Regions from separate parts of the Amycolatopsis sp. NPDC051758 genome, predicted to be linked through region 1. Evidence: predicted binding sites of a transcription regulator. Region 1 holds the regulator's gene; the other holds the start of a gene.
The links. The regulator HspR, encoded in region 1, represses chaperone genes until heat shock. The targets are predictions, from matches to a motif close to ANNTTGAGTNNNNNNNACTCAANNT.

Region 1 (8,753 bases):
ACACCCGCGCAGAGCGTGCCGGTCAGCGTGACCTCCCCGCACCTGGCGAGCCTGGCGGTGCTCCGAGTCCGGTGAACGTGCCTGGTGAGCGGTGTCACACCGCCACCGGGCACGTTCTGTGCCCGGGGCCGGGAACAAGAACCCGGGACCGCTCGTTACCCTGGTACGAAGGTTGAGCGCAGCCGACTCAAGTCCAGCTTGACGCGGCACGCGAAGGCCCGATACAACTTGCCAAGGCCCCGCTCAAGGTGGGGCCGAACGTGCAGGTCACGGACGAAGCAGGCTTACACAGGAGGAATGCACCATGGCGCGAGCGGTCGGCATCGACCTCGGCACGACCAACTCGGTCGTCGCCGTCCTTGAGGGCGGCGAGCCGACGGTCATCGCCAACTCTGAAGGCTCCCGGACCACCCCGTCGATCGTCGCCTTCGCCAAGAACGGCGAAGTGCTGACCGGTCAGCCGGCGAAGAACCAGGCGGTGACGAACGTCGACCGGACCATCAGGTCCGTGAAGCGGCACATCGGCACCGACTGGAAGACCGAGATCGACGGCAAGAACTACACGTCGCAGGAGATCAGCGCCCGCGTGCTGATGAAGCTCAAGCGCGACGCCGAGGCGTACCTGGGCGAGACGATCACCGACGCGGTGATCACCGTCCCGGCGTACTTCGAGGACGCGCAGCGGCAGGCCACCAAGGAAGCCGGCCAGATCGCCGGCCTGAACGTGCTCCGCATCGTCAACGAGCCGACCGCCGCCGCGCTGGCGTACGGCCTGGACAAGGGCGAGAAGGAACAGACCATCCTGGTCTTCGACCTCGGTGGCGGCACGTTCGACGTCTCGCTGCTGGAGATCGGCGAAGGCGTCGTCGAGGTCCGCGCGACCTCCGGTGACAACCACCTCGGTGGTGACGACTGGGACGAGCGCATCGTCAAGTGGCTGGTCGACAAGTTCAAGGCCACGAACGGCATCGACCTGACCAAGGACAAGATGGCGCTGCAGCGCATCCGTGAGGCGGCGGAGAAGGCGAAGATCGAGCTGTCCAGCTCGAACTCGGCCGGCATCAACCTGCCCTACATCACGGTCGACGCGGACAAGAACCCGCTGTTCCTCGACGAGCAGCTCTCGCGCGCCGAGTTCCAGAAGATCACCTCGGACCTGCTCGAGCGCACCCGGAACCCGTTCAACAACGTGATCCGCGACGCGAACATCGCCGTCGGCGACATCGACCACGTCGTGCTCGTCGGTGGTTCCACCCGCATGCCGGCCGTGTCGGACCTGGTCAAGGAGCTGACCGGCGGCCGCGAGCCGAACAAGGGCGTGAACCCGGACGAGGTCGTCGCGGTCGGCGCGGCGCTGCAGGCCGGTGTCCTGAAGGGCGAGGTCAAGGACGTCCTGCTGCTGGACGTCACCCCGCTGTCGCTGGGCATCGAGACCAAGGGTGGTGTGTTCACCAAGCTCATCGAGCGCAACACCACGATCCCGACCAAGCGCTCGGAGATCTTCTCCACCGCGGACGACAACCAGCCGTCGGTGCAGATCCAGGTGTTCCAGGGTGAGCGCGAGATCGCCGCGCACAACAAGAAGCTCGGCATGTTCGAGCTGACCGGTCTCCCGCCCGCCCCGCGTGGTGTGCCGCAGATCGAGGTCACCTTCGACATCGACGCGAACGGCATCGTGCACGTCCTGGCCAAGGACCTCGGCACGAACAAGGAGCAGTCGATGACGATCACCGGCGGCTCCGCGCTGCCGAAGGACGACATCGAGCGGATGGTCAAGGACGCCGAGGCGCACGCCGAGGAAGACAAGACCCGGCGCGAAGAGGCCGAGACCCGCAACCAGGCCGAGACGCTGGTCTACCAGACCGAGAAGTTCCTCAAGGACAACGACGACAAGCTGCCCGAGGACCTCAAGGCCAAGGTCAAGTCCGCGATCGACGAGTCGAACGAGGCGCTCAAGGGCACCGACTCGGCGAAGATCCGTGAGTCGATCGAGAAGCTGAACACCGTTTCGCAGGAGCTGGGCACCGCCCTGTACGCCAACGCGAACGCCGACGCGGCCGCGGGTGCGGCCGGCGCCTCGGGTGCCGCCGGTGGCGACGCCGGTGCGGCCGGCGGCCAGGCCAAGGCCGATGACGTGGTGGACGCCGAGATCGTCGAAGAGGACGAAAAGAAGTGACCCACAGCTACGACGAATCCGAGAACCAGGGCCGCGGCCCCGAGGAGCCGGTGGTCGTGCGGGATCGGCGGCGGGTGGACCCCCAGACCGGGCAGGTCCGCCCGCCCGGTCCGGCCCACGCCGCGCCGGAGCCGGAGGACGCGCCCGTGGAGCACGCGGGCCCCTCGCTGGGCGAGTCCATTGTGGACGACTCGGTGTCGGTCTTCTCCGACGTCGAGAAGGAGCTGGCCGAGCGCACCGCCGATCTTCAGCGCCTGCAGGCGGAGTACGCCAACTACCGCAAGCGCGTCGAGCGTGACCGCGAGGCGGTCGTGATCGGCGCGAAGGCCACGGTCGTGAACGACCTGCTGCCGCTGCTCGACGACCTCGAGCGGGCCGACCAGCACGGTGACCTCACCGGGGCGTTCAAGGCGGTCGGCGACAAGCTGATCAGCGGTCTGCAGCGCGCGGGCCTCGAGTCGTTCGGCAACGAGGGTGAGCCCTTCGACCCGAGCGTGCACGAAGCCGTGCAGCACAACACCTCGCCGGACGTGGCGGGCCCGACGGTCACCGTGGTCATGCGCCGCGGTTACCGCTTCGGGGACCGCGTGCTGCGGGCGGCGCTGGTCGGCGTGACCGACCACGAGCCCGGCGCGGCCCCGGTGGACCCGCCCGTCGGTGGCGAGCTGCCACTCGACGGCGGACTTCATGACCAGCAGCAGTAAGCAGTATCCGGGTCAAGTGGGAGGAGGAGACGCCCGATGAGTGCGCGGGAATGGATCGGCAAGGACTTCTACCGTGAACTGGGCGTCTCCTCCGACGCCACGGCCGACGAGATCAAGAAGGCCTACCGCAAGCTGGCCAAGGAGAACCACCCGGACGCGAACTCCGGCAACGCGCAGGCGGAGCAGAAGTTCAAGGCCGTCTCCGAGGCTTACGGCGTGCTCTCCGACGCGAGCAAGCGCAAGGAGTACGACGAGGCGCGGCGGCTGTTCGGCGGCTCCGGGGGCGGGTTCAACTTCCCCGGTGGCGGCGGTGGCGGCAGCTTCGACATGGGCGACATCTTCGGCCAGGCCGGCGCGGGCGGTCAGCAGCAGGGCTTCGGCGGGCTCGGCGACATCCTCGGCGGGCTCTTCGGCCGCGGCCGGACGACGGCGGGCGCGACGGCCAACCGGCCCCAGCGCGGCGCCGACGTCGAGACCGACGTCCGGATCGACTTCACCGAGGCGGTCAAGGGCGCGACCCTGCCGCTGCGGCTGTCGAGCCCGGCGACCTGTTCGACGTGCGGCGGCAACGGCGCGAAGCCGGGCACCTCGCCGCGGACCTGCCCGACCTGTTCCGGGTCGGGCCTGGTCAGCCGCAGCCAGGGCGCGTTCGCGTTCTCGGAGCCATGCCGCGACTGCCGGGGTCGCGGGCAGATCATCGACGACCCGTGCCCCGAGTGCGGCGGCGAAGGCATCAGCACGCGGACCCGCACGCTGACCGTCCGGATCCCGTCGGGCGTCGACGACGACCAGCGGATCCGGCTGGCCGGCCAGGGCGAGCCGGGCCGGGGCGGCGCGCAGGCGGGCGACCTGTACGTCCGGGTGCACGTGGCCCCGCACCCGCTGTTCGGGCGCAAGGGCCTCGACCTGACGATCTCCGTGCCGGTGGACTTCACCGAGCTCACGCTCGGCACCACGATCACGGTGCCGACCCTCGAAGGCAAGGTCTCGCTCAAGGTGCCGCCGGGCACCGCGAGCGGCCGGGTGCTGCGGGTGCGTGGCAAGGGCATCGCCAAGCGCGACGGCTCACAAGGTGATCTGCTCGTCACCCTCACCGCGGCGATTCCCGCCAAACTGGACGACAAGGCGCGCGAAGCACTGCAGGCGTACGCCGAGGCGATGGCCGGGCACGACCCCCGGCCCGAGATCACTGAGCTGCTCGAAGGCAGGTGAGTGGGATGTTCGGCGGGATTCCCCAGGAGGGGGACGAAGAGACCCCGGTGTTCGTCATTTCGGTGGCGGCCCAGCTCGCGGGGATGCACGCGCAGACGTTGCGGACGTACGACCGGCAGGGACTGGTGTCCCCCGGTCGCACGTCCGGCGGCGGCCGGCGCTACTCGATGCGGGACATCGCGCTGCTGCGCGAAGTCCAGCGACTGTCGCAAGAGGACGGTGTCAACCTCGCCGGCATCAAGCGCATCATCGAGCTGGAGAACCAGGTCGACGCGCTGCGGGCCCGCCTGCAGGAGCTGACCGAGGAACTGGCCGCGGCGTACCTCGCCGGCGAACAGGCCGCGGCGGCGGCGCACGCGTCCTACCGCCGGGACCTGGTGCCGCTGAACCAGCAGACCGCGATGGTCGTCTGGCGGCCGAAGCGCCGCTGAGTTTTTGAACGCCGAAGGCCTCCCCGGGTGACCGGGGAGGCCTTCGGCATGGGGAGATCAGGCCTTGAAGTTCAGCAGTTGCCCGACTTCGGCGCTGCGTGACTCGATGACCCGGCGGGCCAGGTCGCGGGCCTGGGTGTTGACCCCGCCGCCGGTGCCGTTCTCGGCCTGGGCCAGCTCGACCGCGCCTTGTTGCTGGCCGGACAGCACGTCCAGGAACTTGCGGGTGAAGTCCGCGTCACTCGCGGTTTTGAGCGCGCCGACGAGGTCCGGGGCCGTCATCTTCATGCCGCCGTGGCCCGCGTGAGCATGCGGGTCCATGTCCATCGTCTCGGGTTGGCCCCAGTCGCGCAGCCAGCGCTTCATGTCGTCGATCTCGCTCTGCTGCGTCACCTCGATCGCCGACGCGAGCTCCTTCAGGGACGCGGGCAGCGGGCGGTCCTTCGCCAGCCGGACGACGTCGATGCCCTGCTGGTTCTGGGGGATCAGCATCTGCAGGAACATCACGTCTGCCGCGTTGTAGGTGGGGGCGGCCGTCGTCGCGCCGCTGCCGCATCCGGCCAGCAGCAGCGCGACGACGACCAGGAGCAGCCTCACTGACGCTGCCAGAGGGCCGGGGTGTTCGGCGGCTCCCAGCCCGCGATCGCCGTGTGCGGCTGGAGGCAGCGGTAGCTCGCGCCGCCGTAGGTCACGACGTCACCGGCCTTGTACGCCGTGCCCGCGGCCCAGGTCCCGCTCTGCGGCGGAGTGGTCGTCGGGGGCGGGGTCGTGGTGGGCGGCGGGGTGGTGGTCGGGGGCGGGGTGGTGGTCGGCGGCGGCGTGCCACCGCCACCGATCTGGAGGTCGACGCAGCTGTAGAACGCGTTGGCCGTGTCGGAGATGTTCCAGATCGCCAGCACCTTCACCCGGCCCGAGTAGCCGGCCAGGTTCACCGTGTGCTGCACGGTCGCCGGCGGCTGCTGGTTGTTGCCGGGGATGTTCGCGACGCGCGTGTTGCCGATGTAGTACTCGTAGTTCGAGGTCGCGTGCCGTGCGGTGAACACCCAGTTGAAGGTCACCGTGGTGCCGACCGACTTGGCCGGCCACGGCTTCGACTCGTCGGCCAGTTCGGCGAACTGGCCGAGGCCGGCGTTGCAGCTGCGCAGGCCCTTGGGGCCCTCGACGCTCTGCGGTTCGTAGACGATCTGCCCGCAGTTCGGCACCTTCCCGGCCTTGCAGTTGGCCTGCCGGCTGGGTGGGTCCGAGACGTACCCGTGGGCACTCGCGGAGGTGGCGGGGAGGACGACGACCAGCACCGGGGCGAGGAGCGCACCGGCTGCGGCCGCGAAGAGCTTGCGTTTCCAGGTCATTTCGGCTCCTCGAGGGGGAACAGCGTCGTTCCGGAGGGAGGACGAACGAGCACATCCGGGGAAGATGTGGTCTAGACCATAAGGTGAATCGGGCACAACGGTCAACGAACTACAGCCATCCGGCGACTTCGATAGCCCGCTCGGCTCAGTGCGAAGGTCGGGCCGGTTGCTGCAGGTGTTCGCCGAAGAAAGACGTCACCCGGCCCCAAGCGTCTTCCGACGCTTCGTGGTGGTAGGTGAACCCAACCACCTTGAGCAGCAGGTTCAGCGGCGGCGCGACGTCGACCTTGTTCGCGAACCCGTGGCTCGCGCCCGGGTACTCCTTGACGTCGTGCGGGATGTCGCGCTCGGTGAGCGCCGTCTCGAGCTTCGCCGCGGCGCCGCGCAGCGAGAAGTCCTTTTTGCCGAAGCTGGCGACCACCGGGCAGGCGTCGTCCAGCACCGACAGGTTCTTCGGCAGCTGCCCGTAGTACGGCGCGGACGCCTCGAACCCGCGTGACGCCGCGACGAGCGCAAAGCCACCGCCCATGCAGAACCCGGCGATGCCGATCCGGCCCGAGCTGTCCGGGCGGCCGGCCAGGAGCGCGCGTGACGCCTCGATGTCGTCGAACGTCCGGCCCTGGTTCGCGAACATGTCCGAGAACACCCGGCGCACGCAGCGGCGCATGCCGCCACGGGAGTACAGGTCCGGGCTGAGCGCGAGGTACCCCTCGGCGGCGAACCGGTCGGTGATGTTCTTGGTGTCCTGGCTCAGCCCGAACGCGTCGTGGATGAGCACCACGCCGGGGTGCGGGCCCGCGCCGGCGGGCTCCGCCAGGTAGCCGCCGATGGTGCCGTCCGAAACCGGAATAGTCGTCTCCATATCGGCGACGATAGCGCGTTCAGTCCAAGGTGAACGGGTCGTAGGAGATGCGTTCGAGGTCGACGCCGGCGGCCAGCAGCTTCGCGATGGTCGCCTGGATCATCGGCGGTGAACCGGACACCAGGACGTCGTGGTTCTTCCACGTGCCGCGCTGGGTCACCGCGTGCGCGAGCGTGCCGCGGTCCCCACCGGCCAGCGCGCCCTCCTCGGTGACCGGGGTGACCGTCAGCCACTTCGACACCGCGGAGATCCGCCGCAGCTCTTCCAGCGCGTAGAGGTCTTCCGGTCTTCGGCCGCCGAAGAAGAGGTGGACCGGCGGGTTCCGCTTCCAGTGCGCCAGGTCGTCGAGGATCGACACGAACGGGGTGACGCCGGTGCCGCCGGCGATCATCAGGAGCCGCCGGCGGGTGGTCGTCGGCCGGACGAAGAGGTTGCCCATCGCCGGGCCGAGGCGCCAGACGTCGCCCGGTTTGGTGTGGTTGACGATGCTGCCGCTGACCCAGCCGCCGGGCACCGTGCGGATGTGGAAGCTCATCTGACCGTCACCGCGCGGGGCGCCCGCCGGCGAGAGGTACCGCCACAGGCGGGGGCGCTGCGGCACCTCGACGCTCACGTAGCTGCCGGCGCGGTACGGGAGCAGGCCCTCGGTCTGAACGCGTACCAGGGCGACGTCGCGGTTGAGCTTGCGGTGCTCGAGGACGGTCGCCGCCCACGACGCGGGCCCGGTCTCCGCCTGGGCGGCCTCGCGCATGGTCTTGGCGATGATGCCGTACGCCGTGGTCCAGGCGGATTCGACCTCGTGGGTCCACTTCTCCTTGAGGAACCGTTTCAGGGCCGCGAGCAGCGCGATGCCGACGGCGTCGTAGTGCCGGGAGACGACGGCGAACTTGCGGTGGTCGCGGCCCAGCTGGCCGAGAAAGGTGACCAGCTCGTCGGGCCGGTCGACCATCTGCACGACGTACACGAGCGCGCGGAGCAACCTGCTCCGCTGTGTCGTCATGGTGACCGGGAAAAGATCTCGGCAATCGGGGGCGACCACGAACAACGCGCCGTAGAAGTACTGCGCCAGTTCGTCGGCTTTCGCCTCGACCGCCGCAAAACTTTCACGGATCAGCCGGGCCATCTCGCGACCTTCCACTGCCGAAACCGGAACGGTCTTGGGTGGTGTGAAGATCTTCACGGATTCAGCACTCATCGGGAACGGTGATCTCCAGTCGTGCAAAGGATTTTCCACGCCATGCCTGCGGCATCTGTCACGTGCCGCCCCCGAGGGTTTCCGACTGTAGGCGCATTCCCGTGCAGATGCGCGTGATTACGCGCGTTCCCGCTCGAACGGAGCAATTTCACCACGCGCGGTCAACCCCGTCTGGCGCTGCGTAAAAATGATCATCCGGATGGATTAACCGAGCGCCGTAACAATTGTCCGTGTCCGCGCGACTATTCGGCGGACGGGTGCATCGCGATTTCGGGAACTAGTCGATCGTGAACGGGTCGTACTGGATCTGGTCCAGCGCGCTGCCCGCCACCAGCATGCGCGACACCGTCGCGCGGATCATCGCCGGCGAGCCGGCCACCAGGATGTCGTGGTTCGGCCAGGAGCCGTACCGGGTGACCGCGTCGGCCAGCGTGCCCGGCTCGAACCCGGGGACCTCACCCCCGCGCTCCACCACCGGCGTGATGGACAGCCACGGGTTGGTGGACGCGAGCCCGCGCAGTTCTTCGAGGTCGTAGAGGTCCTCGCGGGACGGCCCGCCGTAGAACAGGTGCACTTTCGGGTTCTCACCCCAGAGCGCGAGGTGGTCGAGGATCGACCGCAGCGGCGCGACCCCGGTGCCGCCGCCGACCATCAGCACGCCCCGTGACCGCTCCCGGTCGACCCGCAGCCGGCCCAGCGGCGGGCCGAGCCGCCAGACGTCGCCGGGCTGGGTGTGGCTGACGATGGCGCGGGAGACCCAGCCGCCGTCGACCGCGCGGACGTGGAACTCGATGCCGCCGTCTTCGCGCGGCGCGTTCGCCGGC
Region 2 (8,753 bases), 950 kb from region 1:
TGAGCCACTGGCGGATTACCGGGTGCGCTCCGCCCTTATAGGCTGGTCCCGAGCCGTGAGGGGATGGGGAGCACAGTGACCGAGCAGCGGGATTCCGCACCCAGAGCGCCGGAGGGCGTCGACACCGAGAAGCCGTCGGCGGCCCGGATCTACGACTGGTACCTGGGCGGCACCCAGAACTGGGCGGTGGACCGCGAGTTCGGGCGGCGCATGGAACAGCAGTGGCCGCTGGTGCGCCCCGGGTCGAAGCAGAACCGCGAGTTCATGAACCGCGCGGTGCGGGCGGCGCTGCGGGCCGGGATCCGGCAGTTCGTCGACCTCGGCTCCGGCGTCCCGACGGCCGGGAACGTGCACGAGGTCGTCGAGGCGGAGCTGCCCGACGACCACGACGCGACCGTCGTCTACGTCGACTACGAGCCGGTCGCCGTCGCCCACGCGACGCTGATCCTCGAAGAGGAGGCGGCGACGGACTGGGCCGGCATCGTCCAGGCCGACATGCGGGACGCGAAGGCCGTGCTGCGCGCCGAAGAGACGAAGCGGCTCATCGACTTTTCGCAGCCCGTCTGCCTGATGATGATGGCGGTGCTGCACTTCGTCGGGCCGGACGACGACCCCGAAGGCATCCTCAAGGCGTACCGGGACAAGCTCGCGCCCGGGAGCTGGCTGGCGATCTCGCAGATGAGCGAGGGTGACGGGACCGGCGAGGCCCTGGCGGGGCTGCGCTGGTTCGTCGAGCAGTACCGGAAGACGAGCAATCCGGTGTGGCTGCGCGACCGCGACGAGATCCTGCCGCTGTTCGGTGACTGGCCACTGCTCGAACCGGGCATCGTGCACCTGCCGGACTGGCGGCCCGACCGGAAGCTGAACGCGCTGGAAGCCGAAGCCCGCCCGTACGCGTGGTGCGGCATCGCGGAGAAGCCCGGCGCATGAGCGAAGGCGCGCCGATCGCCCCGGCCGGGGTGGACATCGAAAAGCCGTCCGCGGCGCGCGTCTACGACTGGTACCTCGGCGGGAACCACCACTGGGCGGTCGACCGCGAGTTCGGCCGCCGCGTGGAGAAGGTGTGGCCGCTGATCCGGCCGATCTCGCGGCAGAACCGCGCGTTCATGAACCGGGTGGTGACGGCGGCGATGGACGCCGGTGTCCGCCAGTTCGTCGACCTCGGCTCCGGCGTGCCGACCGCGGGGAACGTGCACGAGATCGTCCGCGACCTGCTGCCCGACGGTGAGCGGGCGTCGGTGGTGTACGTCGACTACGAGCCGGTCGCGGCGGCGCATTCGCGGCTGATCCTGGAGAAGGAAGGCGCGTCGGACTGGGCGGGCCTGGTGGAGAAGGACATCCGCCGGCCCGCCGCGATCTTCGCCGACGACGTGACGACGGCGCTGATCGACTGGTCGCGGCCGGTGTGCCTGCTGATGATCACGGTGATGCACTTCGTCGGCCCGTCCGACGACCCGGCGGGGCTGATGGCCGAGTACCGCTCGAAGCTGGCGCCCGGCAGCTGGCTGGCGCTGACGCACGGCACGTGCCGCGACGACGCGCCGCCGGACCGCGCGGCCGAGGTGCACCGGTTCATCGAGGCCTACCGCGACACGTCGAACCCCGCGTGGCTGCGCTCGGCCGACGAGCTGCTCCCCTGGTTCGGCGGCTGGCCGTTGCTGCCGCCGGGGATGACGTCGCTGCCGGACTGGCGTCCCGACGAGCGTCCGACGGTCCTGGATTTCGAGACCCGGCCGTTCGCGTGGTGCGCCGTCGCCCGCCGGCCAGCGCGCTGACCTGCGCTTTCCCTGATCGCTGTGGGCGAACGCACCATCGGAAACAAACACGCCTATCGGAGAGTTGAGCTAGGCAGACTCAACTACCCGAGGAGTGCACATGTCCGACACCCGCCTCCTGCCCGTGCTCCCGCTCGATGACGACGTCGTGCTGCCGGGCATGGTCGTCCCGCTCGACCTCACCGACACCGAGACGCGGGCCGCGGTGGAGTCCGCCCAGGCCAACACGCCGAGCCAGGCGTCCTTCCCCGGCATCCGGTCGACCGCCGGCGCCACCAAGGCCGAGGTCCTGATCGTGCCGCGCGTCCACGGTGAGTACGCCGAGTACGGCACCGTCGCGACCGTCGAGCGCATCGGGCGCGTGCCCGGTGGCAAGGCCGCCGTCCTGCTGCGCGGCACCACCCGCGCGCTCGTCGGCCGGATCGCCGACGGACCCGGCGCCGCCCGCTGGGTGCACGCCGAAGACACCACCGAGACCACGGACGACCGGACCGCCCAGCTCGCGTCCGAGTACAAGGCCGTGGTCATGTCGATCCTCCAGCAGCGCGGCGGCTGGCAGCTGATCGACGCCGTCCAGCAGGTCGAGGACGCCTCCGCGATCGCCGACCTGTCCGGCAACGCGCCGTACCTCGACACCGACCAGAAGCTCGAGCTGCTCACGACGCTGGACGTCAGCGCACGCCTGGAGAAGGCGCTCGAGTGGAGCAAGGAGCACCTGGCCGAGCTCGAGGTGACCGACACGATCCGCAAGGACGTCGCCGAGGGTATGGAGAAGCAGCAGAAGGAGTTCCTGCTGCGCCGCCAGCTCGAGGCCATCCGCAAGGAACTGGGCGAGCTCGACGGCAGCACCGACGACACGGACTACCGCGCCCGCGTCGAAGGCGCCGAGCTGCCCGACGCCGTGAAGAAGGCCGCGCTGGCCGAGGTGGACAAGCTGGACCGCACGTCCGAGCAGTCCCCCGAGGGCGGCTGGATCCGCACCTGGCTGGACACCGTCCTGGAGCTGCCCTGGAACGAGCGCACCGAGGACAGCTACGACATCGCGGCGGCGCGGGCTGTCTTGGACGCCGACCACGCGGGCCTGGACGACGTCAAGGAACGCATCATCGAGTACTTGGCCGTGCGCAAGCGTCGTGCCGAGTCGGGTCTCGGCCCGGTCGGCGGACGTCGCTCCGGCGCGGTGCTCGCCCTCGCGGGCCCTCCCGGAGTCGGCAAGACGTCGCTCGGTGAGTCCGTCGCGAAGGCCATGGGCCGCAAGTTCGTCCGGGTCGCCCTCGGCGGCATCCGCGACGAGGCGGAGATCCGCGGTCACCGCCGCACGTACGTCGGCGCGCTGCCCGGCCGGATCGTCCGCGCCATCAAGGAAGCCGGCTCGATGAACCCGGTCGTGCTGCTCGACGAGATCGACAAGGTCGGCGCCGACTACCGCGGCGACCCGACCGCGGCGCTGCTCGAAGTGCTGGACCCGGAGCAGAACCACACGTTCCGCGACCACTACCTCGAGGTCGAGCTGGACCTGTCCGACGTCGTGTTCCTGGCGACGGCCAACGCGCTCGAGACCATCCCCGGCCCGCTGCTGGACCGCATGGAGCTCGTCACGCTGGACGGCTACACCGAGCACGAGAAGGTCACCATCGCCCGCGACCACCTGCTCCCCCGCGAGCTGGAGCGCGCCGGCCTGGGCGCTTCGGACGTGGTTCTGACGGACTCGGCGTTCAGCCGGATCGCCGCCGAGTACACCCGCGAGGCGGGCGTGCGCGACGCGAACCGGACGATCGCGAAGGTGCTGCGGAAGATCGCGACCAAGGTGGCGCTGGATGAGGTGTCCCTGCCCCTTTCCGTTGACGCCGCCGCTTTGGAGACCTACCTCGGCCGCCCGCGGCACCTGCCGGAGTCGTCCCTCCCGGCGTCGACCCAGCGCACGGCGACCCCGGGCGTGGCGACGGGCCTGGCGGTGACCGGTGCCGGTGGTGACGTCCTCTACATCGAGGCGTCGCTGGCGGACAAGGAGTCCGGCGCGTCCGGGCTGCAGCTGACCGGCCAGCTCGGCGACGTGATGAAGGAGTCGGTGCAGATCGCGCTGTCCTACCTGCGTTCGCACGGCGCGGAGCTGGAGCTGCCGGTGGGCGACCTGCGCGAGCGCGGCATCCACGTCCACGTCCCGGCGGGCGCGGTCCCGAAGGACGGCCCGTCCGCGGGTGTCACGATGACCACGGCGCTGGCATCGCTGCTCTCGGGCCGCGTGGTCCGGGCGGACGTCGCGATGACGGGCGAGGTGTCCCTGACCGGCCGCGTGCTCCCGATCGGCGGCGTCAAGCAGAAACTGCTGGCGGCCCACCGGGCGGGGATGAAGACGGTGATCATCCCGCAGCGCAACGAGCCGGACCTCGACGACGTCCCGGCCGAGGTGCTGTCCCAGCTGGAGGTCCACGCGGTGGCCAATGTCCGCGAGGTCCTGGAGCTCGCTTTGACCCCGGCTTCAACGCCGGTTTCCCAGGCGGCGTAACCCCGAGCGCCGCCACCGAAGGCCCCCATTCTCCCGCGAATGGGGGCCTTCGCCGTGCCCGAGCGGCTAACGTGCAGACATGCCTGACTGGACTTGGGACGAAAGCGTTCTCGCTTGCGACCTGGTGGCACGCACTGGCTGGGGTTCGCTCAGGCCCAACGATCCCAGAGTCGTCGAGCTCTCCGACCTCCTGCAACGGCTGCCCATTCACCCGCTGGAGACGCGGGACGAGAAGTTCCGCAATGCAAACGGCGTCGCGCGAAAGACGGCAGACCTCGCCACGATCCATCCCAGTTACACCGGAAAACCGACGCGCGGTGGGAAGGTCGACCGGCAAGTGGTCGACGCGTTCATGACTGCGCCCGGGGAAATGGCTGACGCGGCCAACGCCATCAGGGCAGCAGTCGAGCTTTCCCCTGAGCTGTTCCATGGCGAGCCTCCGGACCTCGACCTGGACCTCGAGGGCGCCGCTGCCCATGAGGGCCGCATCCTCCAGCGGCTGCACCTCATTCGTGAACGAAATCCGAAGCTGCGCGCCAAGAAGATCGCGCAGTCCCGCAAGCAGCGTGGAAGGGTCAGCTGCGAAGCCTGCGAGTTCGACTTCGAGGCCACCTACGGCAACCACGGCCGTGACTACATCGAGTGCCACCACGCGACGCCACTCAGCCACTCGGGTCCGACCGTGACGAAACTCGACAACCTGGTCCTGCTTTGTTCCAACTGCCATCGGATGATCCACCGCAAAACGCCGTGGCTATCGGTGGCAGAGCTGCATCACCTGGTTGCCGAACACAAAGACCCCGCGACCTGAACAAGTCACGGGGTCTTAAGTGTGGCGGGTGAGGGATTCGAACCCCCGTAGGCGTAAGCCAACTGGTTTACAGCCAGTCCCCTTTGGCCACTCGGGTAACCCGCCATGACCGGCGTACCGGCCGGGGAGAAGCTTACCCAACCCCTCCACGCGGGGGTCAACCGGGATACCCGTCCCCCGGTGGGGGCTAGGCTGGGTGCCCCTGACAAGCGAGTACGAGGTGTGAGGACACGTGGCGGATCCCTCTTTCGACGTCGTGAGCAAGGTCGACCGCCAGGAGGTGGACAACGCGCTGAACCAGGCGAGCAAGGAGCTGGGCACCCGGTTCGACTTCCGCGGCACGGGCACGACGATCAACTGGTCCGGCGAGGAGGCGATCGCGATCGAGTCCGAGACCGAAGAGCGCGCGCTGGCCGCGGTCGAGGTGTTCAAGGAGAAGCTGATCAAGCGCAGCATCTCCCTGAAGGCGTTCGAAGCGGACGAGCCGGCCCTCTCGGGCAAGATCTACAAGATCGGCGGCAAGATCCTCCAGGGCATCGCGTCGGACAAGGCGAAGCAGATCGCCAAGTTCATCCGGGATGAGGGGCCTAAGGGTGTTCAGGCTCAGATCCAGGGTGATCAGCTGCGGGTTTCGGGCAAGAAGAAGGACCAGCTGCAGGATGTCATCGCCCTTCTGAAGGGCAAGGACTTCGAGATCGCGCTGCAGTTCACGAACTATCGGTGATGCAGCCTGGTTGACCTGCGGGTGTCCGGGTTCGGACGCCCGTGGGTGCGGCCTGGCGTCTGCCGGGGATAAAAGATGTCCTCGCCGGACGGGCAGGTCTCCGAGATGGCCGGCGGGGCTCGTGCCTTGCGTTCGTGGGTGGCCGAGCGGCATCTCGTCGACCTCCCGGAGGGCTATCACGCCGCGTCAAGGGGGCGGTTTTGTCGCTTCGTCACCTTCGCGTGGATGTGCCCCCTTGACCCGGCGTGATCGGGCTTTGCCAGGTCGACGAGATGCCGAGGGGCCACCCACTGGTTCGGTGTGGACCGTTGGGGCAAGTGAAAAGCCGGGTCAGGACGGGGTCAGCGTCCAGGTCGCCTCATACCCATCCACCTTCAGGTACGCCGGCCCGCGCACGTCTCGCTCCACCTGTACGTCGCCGATCTGGTTGAGCAGCAGGTCGCGCTTCTCCGGGGACATCATCCACAGTGCGATGTTCCCGCGGGTCTTCGCCGTCAGCTGCACGTGAGCCACCCCCTCCGGCAGGCGCAGCACCGCGTCGCCCTTGCCCGACGACGCCGCACCTGCCGCCGCCAAGGGCAGGCTTCGCTGGTCCGCGATCGTTGCCGTCCAGGCCGCATCGGCGTGGATCGTCACGTGCTTTACCGGCTGGTCGGGGTACGTGTTCAGCCACGTTGTCCCCTTGTACGCGCCGATTGCGTTGACCAGGCCGTGCTCGCCGCTGTCCGTGTCGATGATCACGTTGCCGGTGCACTTCGGGCAGTCGAACGTGAAGAAGCCCAGCTGGTCGGCCGGCCAGCTCGTCACGAACTCGCCGCTTCCCTTGCCCGTGTGCGTCTCGGTCGGCACCTCGCGCGGGGCCGGAGCCGCGGTCGACGTCGGCACGTCGGCGGACGTGGACGCTGCCACGATCGAGCCGTACCCGACAGGCGGTGCGCATGCGGAAGCCGCCACGAGGACGAGCACACAAGTCAGCCGGAATTTCATCGTTCCCCCTCAAGACCCTCAGGTGATCTTTCGACTCGCTCTGCCGGAGCGTTACCGGTCGCCATGAGTGATTGGTCACCCGTTCGCGCCCACAAACCCCTCGAACGCGGGAACGGGCCGTGTGACTGTCCATGGTGGACCCGGTGAGCGTGTTGTAATCGCGCGGTCACTGCATGGAGAGGCTCCGGATGCGCCGCTTGCTCGTCTTCGTACTCCCGCTGGTCCTCTTGGCGGCGCTTTTGACGCCCGCGAGCGCGGCCGAGCGCAAACAGCTCGTGCCCGGCTACGGCTCCTACGCGCGCCTGCTCCGCCTCGAACACTCGGTCATCGGGCGCGGGCGCATCATCGCCATGCTGACCAGCGAGGACGCCGGCGGCAAGTTCGCGCCGGTGCTGGAGAGCACCGACGAAGGCGAGTCGTTCCACAAGATCGGCGAGGTCCGCGACCCCGACGGCCGGTACGGCATGTGCTGCGGCACCGCCTACGAACTGCCGAAGCGGGTCGGGAAGCTGCGGGCCGGCACGCTGCTGTGGGCCGCGTCCTACCGGCAGGACGGCGGGGCGCAGCGGCGGGTCGGGATCCGGGTCTGGGCCAGCAAGGACGGCGGCCGCTCGTGGAGCTTCCTGGCCGAGGCCGCGCGGTCGCACAACATCGACGGCATCTGGGAGCCCGAGTTCACCGTCGACGCCGGCGGCACGCTCTGGCTGCACTACGCCGACGAGACGCAGGCGCCGAAGTACGCGCAGGTGCTCAACCGCGTCGCCTCGACCGACGGCGTCAACTGGGGCACCAAGCAGCTCACCATGGCGATCGCGCCGGACCGGGTCCGGCCGGGCATGCCGATCATCCGGCGGCTGCCCGACGGCCGTTACTACTTCGCCTACGAGATCTGCAACTACCGCGACCGCTACTGCGACCCGTACTTCAAGATCTCGCCCGACGGCGCCAACTGGGGTGACCCCGGCGACCCCGGCACCCGGGTGAACACGGCGAACGGCAACTACTTCCAGCACGCGCAGACGGTCACGCCGTTCCCCGGCGGCCCGAACGGCGTGCGGCTCGTCATGGTCGGGCAGATCTACACCGACGCCAAGGGCAAACCGCAGCCGAAGAACGGCCAGGTCCTGCTGGCGAACGACAACTTCGGCAGCGGGAACTGGTACGAGCTGCCCGCTCCCGTGCACATCACCGGCATCTACAACAACTTCTGCCCCAACTACTCCTCGACGCTGCTGCCGGTCGACGGCGGCAAGAACGTGCTGGAGATCGCCACCGAATACAACCTCGGCTGCAAGGCCTACTTCGGCAAAGGACCGGCCTTCTAGCGCTTCCCGAGCCGGCCTCCCAGACCGGCCCGTAGGGTGGGCCCGGACCTGAGCGCGGACGAACGGGAGGCAGCCAATGAAGGGCATCGTGCTGGCCGGAGGCAGTGGGACACGCCTGCACCCGATCACCCAGGCGGTGTCGAAGCAGCTGCTGCCGGTCTACGACAAGCCGATGGTCTACTACCCGATCTCGGTGCTGATGCTGGCCGGGATCCGGGAGATCCTGATCATCTCCACCCCCGCCGACCTGCCGAACTTCCGCAAGCTGCTGGGCAACGGCGACCAGTTCGGCCTCTCCTTCACCTACGCCGAGCAGCCGAGCCCGAACGGGCTGGCCGAGGCCTTCGTCATCGGCGCGGACTTCATCGGCGACGACGACGTGGCGCTGGTGCTCGGGGACAACATCTTCTACGGCCAGGGCTTCTCGAGCCGCCTCCAGGAGGCCGTGCGCGAGCTCGACGGCTGTGTCCTGTTCGGCTACCCGGTGAAGGACCCCGAGCGGTACGGCGTCGGCGAGGTCGGCCCCGACGGCAAGCTGGTCTCCATCGAGGAAAAGCCCGAGAAGCCGCGCTCGAACAAGGCGATCACCGGGCTGTACTTCTACGACAACGACGTGGTCGACATC

Region 2: a site for HspR is predicted at 1,837-1,861, ahead of lon (endopeptidase La). Genes of this name have one in related genera too.

The regions. Positions count from the first base shown of each region.
Region 1 covers NZ_JBITCJ010000001.1:1,556,527-1,565,279, reverse strand. Annotated here, with positions in the region: gene ACIA5G_RS08160 (hypothetical protein) at 1-75, shown strand, start outside; gene dnaK (molecular chaperone DnaK) at 305-2,176, shown strand; gene grpE (nucleotide exchange factor GrpE) at 2,173-2,880, shown strand; gene dnaJ (molecular chaperone DnaJ) at 2,917-4,092, shown strand; gene ACIA5G_RS08140 (heat shock protein transcriptional repressor HspR) at 4,098-4,523, shown strand; gene ACIA5G_RS08135 (DUF305 domain-containing protein) at 4,581-5,120, opposite strand; gene ACIA5G_RS08130 (lytic polysaccharide monooxygenase) at 5,117-5,872, opposite strand; gene ACIA5G_RS08125 (dienelactone hydrolase family protein) at 6,018-6,734, opposite strand; gene ACIA5G_RS08120 (globin domain-containing protein) at 6,754-7,857, opposite strand; gene ACIA5G_RS08115 (globin domain-containing protein) at 8,207-8,753, opposite strand, start outside.
Region 2 covers NZ_JBITCJ010000001.1:604,836-613,588, reverse strand. Annotated here, with positions in the region: gene ACIA5G_RS03230 (GNAT family N-acetyltransferase) at 1-3, shown strand, start outside; gene ACIA5G_RS03225 (SAM-dependent methyltransferase) at 76-930, shown strand; gene ACIA5G_RS03220 (SAM-dependent methyltransferase) at 927-1,775, shown strand; gene lon (endopeptidase La) at 1,876-4,281, shown strand; gene ACIA5G_RS03210 (HNH endonuclease) at 4,361-5,092, shown strand; tRNA gene ACIA5G_RS03205 (tRNA-Tyr) at 5,115-5,197, opposite strand; gene ACIA5G_RS03200 (YajQ family cyclic di-GMP-binding protein) at 5,325-5,816, shown strand; gene ACIA5G_RS03195 (hypothetical protein) at 6,147-6,803, opposite strand; gene ACIA5G_RS03190 (sialidase family protein) at 6,992-8,128, shown strand; gene rfbA (glucose-1-phosphate thymidylyltransferase RfbA) at 8,205-8,753, shown strand, end outside.